Linked DNA regions of Thalassoglobus sp. JC818. The protein of the gene in region 1 binds, or shares a complex with, the protein of each later gene. Links are inferred from orthologs where the notes say so. Each region holds a gene or a part of one and is shown in the gene's direction. Other genes may lie near its edges.

The links. The genes of interacting proteins can lie anywhere in the genome.
Region 2: AB1L42_RS17405 (region 1) and rpmG share a complex: the UniProt entries of both Bacillus subtilis proteins name them as parts of the 50S ribosomal subunit. The link is inferred for Thalassoglobus sp. JC818 from one-to-one orthologs.

What each region holds. Positions count from the first base shown.
Region 1 is NZ_JBFEFI010000006.1:350,434-355,885, reverse strand. What follows is about bases 1,781-4,648. They hold AB1L42_RS17405 (type B 50S ribosomal protein L31), read left to right. Parts: upstream 1,781-3,018; coding sequence 3,019-3,279; downstream 3,280-4,648. Other genes in these bases: prfA (peptide chain release factor 1), read left to right, coding at 3,641-4,648; AB1L42_RS17410 (hypothetical protein), read left to right, coding at 1,977-2,561; folK (2-amino-4-hydroxy-6-hydroxymethyldihydropteridine diphosphokinase), read left to right, coding at 1,781-1,851. In the rest of the region: AB1L42_RS17425 (SDR family oxidoreductase), read left to right, coding at 99-839; folB (dihydroneopterin aldolase), read left to right, coding at 959-1,327; more of folK, read left to right, coding at 1,327-1,780; more of prfA, read left to right, coding at 4,649-4,705; prmC (peptide chain release factor N(5)-glutamine methyltransferase), read left to right, coding at 4,790-5,452. UniProt on the Bacillus subtilis protein: While neither of the L31 paralogs is essential, this protein does not seem to function as the main L31 protein.
Region 2 is NZ_JBFEFI010000004.1:541,883-547,705, reverse strand. What follows is about bases 929-3,662. They hold rpmG (50S ribosomal protein L33), read left to right. Parts: upstream 929-2,084; coding sequence 2,085-2,240; downstream 2,241-3,662. Other genes in these bases: nusG (transcription termination/antitermination protein NusG), read left to right, coding at 3,071-3,662; secE (preprotein translocase subunit SecE), read left to right, coding at 2,574-3,017; tuf (elongation factor Tu), read left to right, coding at 929-2,005. Outside these bases: more of tuf, read left to right, coding at 809-928; more of nusG, read left to right, coding at 3,663-3,727; rplK (50S ribosomal protein L11), read left to right, coding at 3,835-4,260; rplA (50S ribosomal protein L1), read left to right, coding at 4,445-5,164; rplJ (50S ribosomal protein L10), read left to right, coding at 5,235-5,777.

The sequences.
Region 1 (5,452 bases):
CGACTCGCCAATTGAGTGTGAACCCGAACCGTGCTTCGGGCTTAAGTGTTCAATGATTGCTGCGGAGTGTTCAGCGTGACTATTGAGATCGGGAAACAATGATTCTGTCAGGCAGAAATGCAATTGTCACGGGCGGAGCGGTTCGAATCGGCAGAGAAATCGGACGTTCACTGGCCAAAGCTGGCGTGAATGTCTGCGTGCACTACGGATCTTCCGAAGGTGAAGCTCAGGCAGCGGTCGACGAGTTCACTGCTCTCGGCGTTCAGGCGATGAAAGTTTCCGCAGACCTGCAACATCCTGTGGAAGCTTCCCGGGCAATTGTCTCAGCAGCTCGATCAGCACTCGGAGAAATCACGCTTCTCGTAAACTGTGCCGCGATTTTCGAGTCGGGGACTCTTGCTTCAACCACTGTCGAGTCTTGGGATCGGCACTCGAACATTAACTTGCGTTCTCCGTTTTTCTTGACTCAGGAATTGGTGAACAATTTAGAAAACGGGACAGCTGCCGTTGTGAATCTCATCGATTGGCGAGGAACAACACCCGTTGCTGGTCATTGTGCGTACACGATGTCCAAGGCAGCCTTGGTGGCACAAACCAAGATCCTGGCTCAAGAACTCGGGCCATCTGTCAGGGTGAATGGAGTGGCGCCCGGGGCAATCTTGCCAGCTCCGGGGGAATCGGAAAGCGACTTCCAGGCGAAAGCCAGGCTTAATCCGCTGAATCAGACTGGCGATCCACGGATGATCGCGGAATCGGTTCTATTTCTGCTTCAGTCAGACTTTATTACGGGAGAGATTTTGCATGTCACCGGCGGGCAACAACTCACTGTTTTGAATTGAGTCACCGAAATCGAGAATCTGGCGATTTGGGGATGTCGTTGATTGAGGTGTGGTCAAAATACTGGCGTAGTGAAGGTTAGGGGGAAGTTTCCTCCCATTGCGTTCGAGAGAGGCGGAAGATGGCGGATTATATTGAGATCAAAGACTTGCTCGTACGCACAATTATTGGTGTGAATGCGGAAGAGCGTGAGAAACGTCAGGACGTTCTCATCAACTTGAAGTTCGAAGTCGATTTACGGGCTGCCGGCGAATCGGACAGCATGAATGATGCTGTCAATTACAAGACCATATGTAAACAGGTGTTGCATTTCACCGAGAAGTCGAGTTTTCTGCTCGTCGAAAAACTGGCCGCTGAAATTGCCTGGATCAGCTTGTCGGACTCCCGCGTCCAACGCGTTTGGGTGACTGTAGAAAAGCCGGGAGCATTACGCTTCTCTCGCTCCGTTGGGGTCACAATCGAGCGTTGTCAAAAAGATCGACCAAGCTGATGAACGACCTCCCGGACGTTAATCCAATTTATCGGGTCTTCGTGACTCTCGGTTCCAACATCTCACCCGAGGAAAACTTGCCAGCTGCGGTTCGGCAGCTGAGGCATTTCGCCAAGGTGGTCAGGGTCTCTTCAGTCTGGATTTCCTCACCGGTCGGTTTTCTTGACCAGGCAGCATTCGCGAATGCGGCCGTTCTCGTTGAAACGAACCTGTCTGCCCGCGATCTCAAATTTCAAGTACTGCGGACAATCGAATCAAACCTTGGAAGAGTTCGAGATCCGTCGAACAAGAATGGGCCACGAACGATCGATCTCGACATCGCGTTCTTCGGGGACGCTGTGATCACTGAAGATGGCTTAACGATTCCGGATCCAGATATCCCCGGGCGACCGTTTCTCTCGCGCCCGCTCTGCGAACTTGACCCTGAATTTGTGCATCCTCAACTCAATATCACGCTTCGCGAGTTGGATGCACAAGTGCCGGGCCGGGGCGATCTCAAACGGAGCGACGACATCGTGCTGTGAATTGCAGGAAACGCTTCTCTCGACAAAAGAAACGAGAAGTCAATTGAAAACTGAATGTTGGATGCACAGAATTGGATCGAAGTGAGAAGACATTCCATGTTTTGAATCTCCTGTCGAGAAAACCAATGAGAGCTCTCCATATTTGTCTCGGACTCCTGTGTGTGCCGGTCTTTCAGTTGTCAAACTCCATCGTCTCTGCCGACGAACCTGCCGCAGGTGAAAAAACTGTTGAGGTACAGGCTCAGGATCTGAAGTTGAACGTTCCAGCTTCGTGGAAAAATCAACAACCCTCCAACAATCTGCGTCTCTTGCAATTCGAAATTCCGTCTGCTGAGGACGGGCAAGATGCGATCGAGTTTGTCGTTTTCCCTCCATTCGGAGGATCGGTGAGCGACAACGTGCGAAGATGGATTGACCAGTTTGAAGCTGGCGATCGCAAGGTCACCACGGTTCAGGGAGATTCGACTCAGGGCAAATACGTCCTCGTCGATCTGGCTGGAACGTACAAGAAACCAGATGGTCCACCGATTTTGCGTCGCACGACTCCAACTCCGGACTACCGAATGGTCGCTGTCATGCTGACCTCGAAATCGGGTGGAAACTACTTCCTGAAGATGGTGGGACCGTCAGAATCGGTCGCCCAGCAGATCGAAGCGTTCCGCAAGTCCTACGGAGCCGATAAGGAATCCGAGCAACCGTACGCTTTATAATTTCTCGAAAGGATTCGTGAAGCTTCCTGTAAGTCGCTTCATCACATGGAGTTACGGTTGAATTCTTAGGTCGCAGGCACGATTGCCGAGCGACACAGAATGCGGTATCATTCGCGATTCGTAATTCATTCGGCAAATTTGTCGGGTGAAGAACGAGCTTTCCGCGGTCATCCTGTCATTGATTCTATGGCACTGTAAACCGTATCGCGGGAAACGGCCGAATTTATCACGTTCGCTGTGAATCATCACTTTTCTCCACGCGCATCAAAATGAAATGGCTTCTGAGTAGAGATGCATCAGCGTGGGGTCGGGGATTCCAGTCGTTCGTACGAGATCAAAAACGTTAGTGCAGTGACAGGTTCGGAAGACCGGTTGAGTGCAACCTTCAAGGTGGTTGATCGGTCGAGACTGAATTCGATCACTTGTAACATTCAACTCAAGAAGTGATGACAAGGCAATGAAAGACGGCATTCACCCAGACTATCATCCCGTCGTGTTCCATGATGTCGGGGCGGACTTCAAGTTTCTGACTCGATCGACCATGTCGTCCAAAGAGACGATCAAGTGGGAAGACGGCAATGAGTATCCACTCGTGACAGTGGATATCAGTGCTGCATCGCACCCGTTCTACACTGGAAAAATGAAGTACGTCGACTCCGCTGGTCGCGTCGAGAAGTTCCAGAAGAAATATGGCTGGGGCAAAAAGTCGGCCGAGTAACAATTGAGTTCGATGATCTCTCAGGACGCAGCCGGATTCCGGAAGCGTCCTCTTTTGTTCTCCGACGATTCTTTTTCCCGTTGCTGATTGCATGACATCATGACCTAGACTGATCTCCCCTTTCTCTAGAGCATCCGAACTCTGATTTGCAGCGAAGCCTATGAGCAAGCGCTGCATGTTTCGAATGAGACAGATTGACGCCATTCTTTCCGTTCAAAGATCAGTAAGAGATGCTCACTTGGTGGTGCGAAATTCGGAGGATCAAAACTTCCTTAGGATCGACCTCAACCGCCGCTTGGGAACGAAAAATTCGGTGCCGCAACGACGTTGGTAGACAACAGCAGGATTCAAGGAGAACGTCATGTTTCCAAGTCTGGAAACGAAGCTTGAAAGATTCCAGGAGCTTGAAAAGCAACTGATGGATCCGGAGGTGCTTGGAAAACCTTCGTTAATGGTCGAGATTCAGCGAGAATACGGCGGATTGAAGAAAGTGGCCGAGGCAGTGCTTGAACATCGCCGCTTGAAGGCCGATATCCTCGCGGCTGAAGAAATGCTCGAAGTTGAGACGGATCGCGAGTCTCGCGAATACGCTCAGGCAGAACTCGATGAGCTTCAAGGAAGCTTGGAAGAGCTTGAAGAACGCCTCGAAGAAATCGTCGTTGCTGGTGACGCTATCACCCGCGGCGGATTGATTATGGAAATCAGGGCAGGCACAGGTGGGGAAGAGGCAGCCCTGTTCGCCAACGACCTGTTCCAGATGTACTCGCGGTATGTTGAAGTTCAGGGATGGAAGCTTGAACTCATCGAAGCGAGTCATTCAGACATGGGCGGCTTCAAGGAAATTGTCTTTTCGATCACCGGGGAAGGTGCGTTTCATCAGCTGCAGTTTGAGAGTGGTGGCCATCGTGTTCAGAGAGTTCCCGAAACGGAAACTCAAGGGCGGATTCACACGAGTGCTGCAACGGTCGCTGTGTTGCCGGAAGTTTCCGAGGTCGAGTTAGAGATCAAAGACGACGAACTCCAGATCGACACCATGCGAGCTGGCGGTCCCGGCGGTCAAAAGGTCAACAAGACGGAAAGCGCCGTCCGAATCACGCACCTTCCGACCGGGATTGTCGTGAAGTGCCAGGACGAAAAGAGTCAGCACAAAAACAAAGCCAAGGCGATGCGCGTCTTGCGTGGTCGTATTCTTGAAGAGAAGGAGCGACAGGCGAACGCGGAACGCGCCGAAGAGCGTCGAACTTTGATCGGGACCGGCGATCGAAGCTCCCGCATTCGAACGTACAATTTTCCCGACGGACGATGCACTGATCACCGGATCGGCCTCACTCTTTATAAACTCGATCAGATTATGCAGGGGAACCTGACTGAGTTGATCGAAGCGATGCTGGAATTTGATCGACAGGAAAAGCTGAAGAAGAAGTGACAGTTCTTCTGTCAGACGTGCGAAATGGGGTTCGCGAGAATGGCATCAGAGAGTTCGTGATACGGGTCATGGAGGAGGAGGGTTGTGGCGGAGACTGAAACGACGGCTGGTTCGGATGGAAATGCCTGGACCGTCAGACGTATCCTCGAATGGACCATCCCGTACCTCCGCGAACGGGGAAGCACTCATCCGCGACTGGATGCGGAAATCCTGCTTGCTCATGCGAAAAACTGTCCCCGCATTCAGCTTTATACTCAATACGATGAACCGCTGACTGAGGCGGAGCGAACGCTCATGCGGTCACTGGTGAAACGTCGCGCATCGGCGGAACCGGTTGCTTATCTCGTCAATCATCGAGAGTTTTTCAGCCTCGATTTCGAGGTCGATCGTCATGTTTTCATCCCGCGACCGGACACAGAAACACTAGTTGTCGCGTCTCTTGAGACTCTCAAACCGCTGCCGACGGCCAATGTGCTTGAACTATGCACAGGCAGCGCGTGTATTTCCGTCGCGATTGCCAAGAATCATCCTGGGTCGAAAGTGACGACCGTTGAGTTGAATGCGGACACGGCGAAGGTAGCAGCCCGAAACATTGCAAAGCATCAACTTGAAGACCGAGTCGAACTTCTTCAGGGAGATCTCTTCGTGCCGATCCCGGATGATGCACGGTTTGACTTGATCGTCAGTAATCCCCCGTACATCCCGTCAGCGGAAATCGAGACGCTCGATCCCGACGTGCGCGATCAT
Region 2 (5,823 bases), on another replicon or contig:
CCTTGCACGCGGAAGAGTCACCGCTATACTTCGCGGCTTGCAACCCGGTCGTCCGCTAGCGTAGCTCAACGGCAGAGCACCGGTTTTGTAAACCGGCGGTTGTGGGTTCGAATCCCTCCGCTAGCTCTTGCAGAGAGGGGACGGAAAGTTCTCTGGTTTGCATAAAACTTTTGGGGGTGTACCCAAGCGGCCAACGGGGTCAGACTGTAAATCTGATGGCTTAGCCTTCGTAGGTTCGAATCCTGCCGCCCCCATGTTTTTGATGCGTTTGTCGTGCTGTGTGCGAGTTTGTCTTGTCGCGGTGCGGCGTTGATACGGTTGCTTTTGCTGTCGTGGATTTCGGCAGTTTGTTGTTGTGAAGTGGATTGTTCGCGGCGACGTATTGTGCAGGCTGTGGGAATTTCTTTCTGATTTACACGCGAAGTGCTGTGTGAGTTGACAGGAGTGCCCTTCGGTTTTCATGATTCCAGCAGATTGCTAGTCAGCGGGTGTAGCTCAATGGTAGAGCTCCAGCCTTCCAAGCTGGTGGTGAGGGTTCGATTCCCTTCACCCGCTCTTTTCCGTGAGTGGTGGGCTTCGGCTTGCCGTCACGGATTTTTGTTTATGCTGCTGTGGCTCAGTTGGTAGAGCGCGTCCTTGGTAAGGACGAGGTCGCGGGTTCAAGTCCCGCCAGCAGCTTACCGGCACCCACCCGGTTTTGCCGTGTCGACGTAGTCAGGCGTGCTGCAAGCGTCGAAGCTGACTTTCGCGACTGTGTTGGTCGCATGGTACCACTTATGAGAACTTACGGAGTTTTGGAGCGCTAGTCATGGCGAAGGAAACATTTCAACGGACAAAGCCGCACGTCAATGTTGGGACGATCGGTCACATCGACCACGGAAAAACTACTCTGACAGCATCGATTCTGGCTGTGCAGGCGACAAAAGGGCTGGCTCAGGCGATTGATTACTCTGAGGTTGCTAAGGGCGGAACGGTTCGCGATGAAACCAAAACCGTGACTATTGCTGTGAGTCACGTTGAATACGAATCAGACAACCGTCACTACGCACACATCGACTGTCCAGGTCACGCGGATTATGTCAAGAATATGATCACAGGTGCTGCTCAGATGGATGGTGCGATTCTCGTGGTTTCGGCTGCGGACGGCCCAATGCCACAGACTCGCGAGCACATTCTGCTGGCTCGCCAGGTGGACGTGCCTGCTCTCGTCGTGTTCCTGAACAAGTGCGACCTCGTCGACGACGAAGAGCTTCTTGAGCTCGTCGAGATGGAAGTTCGCGATTTGCTGAACACTTACGACTTCCCAGGCGACGACGTCACAATCGTGCGTGGTTCAGCGAAGCCAGCTCTCGATGATCCAGGTAACGCTGACAAGAATGCTTGTATCGGCGAGCTGATGAACGCTCTCGATGCGGACATTCCAGAACCAGCTCGTGAAGCTGATAAGCCGTTCCTGATGGCGATCGAAGACGTTTTCTCGATCGAAGGTCGTGGAACAGTTGTAACCGGTCGTATTGAACGCGGAATCGTCAAAGTTGGCGAAAAGGTTCAGATCATCGGACTGCGTGACACTCAAGAAACAACCGTCACCGGTGTTGAGATGTTCCGCAAGATTCTCGACGAAGGAAAAGCTGGCGACAACGTTGGTATCCTTCTTCGCGGAACTCGTAAGGAAGATGTTGAACGCGGACAAGTTCTGGCTGCTCCGAAGACCATCAATCCTCATACGAAGTTCGAAGCTGAGATCTACGTCTTGAGCAAAGAAGAAGGTGGTCGAAAGACTCCATTCTTCAGTGGTTACCGACCACAGTTCTACTTCCGTACAACCGACGTGACTGGAGCTGTTAAGCTTCTGGGCGACGCAGAAATGTGTATGCCTGGCGATAACGTGAAGCTCGAAGTTGAGCTGATCAAGCCAGTCGCTCTTGATGACGGAAGCCGCTTCGCGATTCGTGAAGGTGGCCGGACTGTTGGATCTGGTGTGATCACCAAGATCCTCGAGTAGAATCAGCTAGAGAGTTCTTGAGTCAGCATCCGACGCCTCGGTCGAGTCGTCGGATCGCTGCGATTTTTGGAGGTGGCAAATGGCCCGGGAATATGTGTGGCTTGAGTGCACAGAGTCGGGAATGCGTAACTATCGCGTCATCAAAGAGATGCGCGGAACAGAGCGGCTAGAACTGATGAAGTTCTGTCCAAAGTTGCGTAAGCACACTCTGCACAAAGAATCTCGCAAAAAGTAGCGTGGTTTACGGGCGTAGCTCAATTGGCAGAGCAGCGGATTCCAAATCCGCAGGTTGGGAGTTCAAGTCTCTCCGCCCGTGTTTCAGTCTCTCTGGTGATCCTTACTATTCTGCCAGAGAGTGCGTCGGCGGTCTTAAGATTGCGGAGGTTTTGTCGAACCTCTAGAGTGCGCAGTCAAGCTAAGTTTCGGCTTGTTTGATTGTGGTCGCTGGTGCCAACTGTTCTGTGTGTGTCCTGCGATCAGTAGCGTTTCAGGAGTTTGGCGCAACCGGTGAGTGATCAGGGAGATCGCTTCTGTGTTGTGGTGTTTTTGTGAATAAGGATCGCCCAGGATGGCAAAAGCGAAGACAGAAACGACATTTTTCGGCAACTTCCTGGTGCCAGGGCTGTTTAAGCCAAATCAGGGACGGGTTGTTCGTCAGGTGACGGCAGCCTTTGTCGGGATTGTCATGGTTGCAATCGCCTGGCGGTTGCGTGTGACAGTTCTGTCCGAATTTTCGCAAGCTGTTGCGTTGTTCGTCCCGTTGACGGTCGGAATTGCTGGATTGTGGTTTGCTTATCGGTTGGTGAACTGGCCACCGTTTGCCAACTTTCTGATTTCAGTTGAGGCAGAACTCGACAAAGTTTCCTGGGCGGACTGGGATTACTTGAAGCGTGCGACGGTTGTTGTGCTGGTTGTGATGTTTGCAATGGGGGCTTATTTGTACCTCGCAGACTTCCTCTGGCAACAGTTGTTCGGTCTTGTCGGGTTCCTCGATTTGGACACGCTTGATTAGTGCCGTCCGGTGTGTCGCCTGTTCCAAATCGGTCGGGTGAATCGAAAATAGAATTGTCAACTCGTTCGCTTGAATTTCACACTGCGATCGATCAAGATGCGTGGCTCGCCATGGATAAGGAAGAAACGAACTCTGACGATGCACAGCAGGCTGGTTCCGGCAATGAACGGAAATGGTTTGTGCTGAAGGTGCAGAGTAATCGGGAGCGATCCATTCGCGATTCGATTTTGCGTCGAATCAAAATGGAAGGGATGGAAGAGCACTTCGGTGAAGTCTTCATTCCGACCGAAAAGGTGGTCGAGACAAAAGGTGGCGGACGACGCGTTCGTGAGCAGAAGTTGCTGCCTGGTTATATGATGATTGAGATGGAGATGACCGACGAAAGTTGGCATCTCGTGCGGTCGACAAGCGGCGTGGGAGACTTCACCGGGGCGGCAGGCAAGCCGATTCCGATGGAAGATGAAGAGGTACGCCGTTGGTTGGGACAGGATGTTGCCGCGGAAGAGGAGAAGGAAGCAGCTCCTCGACCTGTTGTGAAGTTCGATGTGACTGTCGGTGATCAGGTGAAGGTCAAAGAAGGTGCCTTCGCTGAGTTCGAAGGTGTCATCGACAGCATGGATGATGCGACAGGCAAAGTGAAAGTGATTATTGAGATCTTCGGTCGGCCAACCGAGGTCGAATTGGAACACTGGCAGGTTGAGAAGGCCTGATTCGCCAGAAAGGCTCTCCGCTCTGGACTCGCAGAGTGACTCAGTGTGTGGTTAATTGGCGATGACGGTTTTGAATGACTTAGATGTCATGAGGGATGAGGCTGGGAATGGCCAAGCAGTTAGTAGCGGAAATTAAGGTTCAGGTGACAGGTGGGCAGGCAACTCCCGCTCCTCCTGTGGGTACGGCTCTCGGACCGCACGGTGTCAACATCGGGCAGTTCGTTCAGCAGTTCAATGATCAGACTCGTGAGATGATGGGGACAACCCTCCCTGTCGTGATCTCAGTGTTCAATGATCGCTCGTTCACCTTTATTATCAAGAGCCCGCCGGCTGCTGTTCTCCTGAAGCAAGCTGCTCAGGTCGCCAAAGGAGCTTCGAATCCTTTGAAAGACAAAGTTGGGACCGTCACACAGGCGCAGCTCAAAGAGATTGCACAGGTGAAGTTGGCCGATCTCAATGCGTCGAATATCGATAATGCAGCGAGGATCATCGCAGGGACTGCTCGAAGTATGGGGATTCAAGTCGTCGACTAGTTGCCAGTTCTTCGTGAGTAGGTCGCGAAGAGGTTGGTGATAGTTTCCCGGAGTTGCTCGTTGTCTGCGGGCTGAAGTTCCAAGTTTGTTGTGTGTCGCACTACGTTGGCGTGCTTGGTCGGTTTTAAGCTAAGTCAGCAGTTTAGAAGCAGTCTGCAGAAGGCAGCGAAAGAAGAGTACAGTCATGTCAAAAGTGTCGAAGCGTCAACGAGCGTATCGAGAAGCTCTTTCTGGGCTGGGAGCGGTTTCTGTTTCTGAAGCAGTTGACGCACTGAAGGGTTTGGAATCAAAACTTCCAAAAGGTGTTGAACCAAGCAAGTCGGATCAGTCGGTTGAGCTGGCCGTTCGACTGGGTGTCGATCCAAAACACGCCGACCAAATCGTGCGTGGGTCGATTGTTTTGCCTCACGGGATTGGTAAGTCTCAGCGAGTTCTTGTTTTCTGTAAAGATCAGAATGTTGAGAAAGCTCTCGCTGCGGGAGCGGATCACGCTGGTGGCAAAGAGTTGGCTGACAAGATCGTTGGCGGTTGGCTCGATTTCGATGTTGCGATTGCAACACCAGACATGATGGGTGTGGTTGGACCGCTCGGTCGTGTGCTCGGTCCGCGAGGTTTGATGCCGTCGCCAAAAGCGGGGACTGTGACTCAGGATGTCGCAACCGCAGTTAAAGAATACAAAGCTGGAAAAGTTGAATTCCGCGTTGATGACGCTGGGAATGTTCACTGCCTCGTCGGGAAGCTTTCCTTCGACAGCAATCAGCTTGTTGAGAACATTGATGCTCTGCTGAAGTTGATTGAGCAACTGAAGCCGCAGGCATCGAAGGGTGTTTACATGCGTTCTGTGACTGTGTCAGCGACACAGACACCGGGTGTGCAGGTGAGTCCAACGCAGATGGCTGGTTGATCCGGTTGAGAGTTTAGGGTCAATCAATTGAACTACAGCTGCATTACTGCGGCGAGAGTGGAAAAGTCTGATGAGTAAAGTAGTCAAAAAGATGATGATCGATGATCTCCAGGACCGCCTGGGTGATCGTAAAGATTTTCTGGTGTTGGACATTTCCAAGCTCGACGCGGTTGCGAACAACAATTTGCGTATGGAGCTTGAGAAAAAGGGGATCACAATTCTGGGTGTGAAGAACTCTCTGTTGAGAGTCGTGCTTCGCGGGTCCGGAATGGATACCCTCGATGAAACACTGTCCGGGCCTTCCGCGATTGCGTGGGGTGGTGAAGACATTGTCGGTCTGTCTCGAGAAATGGCCGATTGGGCCAAGAAGATGGACGATCTCGAGATCAAAGGTGGCGCAGTCGATGGTCAGGGTGTGAACTCTGAAGGTGTGACTGACATCAGCAAGGGACCGAGCCGAACAGAGTTGATCGGTCAGATTGTTGGGCTGGTTTTGAGCCCAGGTGCAACATTGAGTGGTGCACTACTTGGACCAGGGGGGACTCTGGCAGGTCAATTGAAAGCGATTGCAGACAAAGAAGACAACGAAGACGAAGGCGGCGACGCGGCGTAGCGTCCCGGTTCGGCCGAGTGAGGCCGAGATTTGTTGAGTTTGTGGG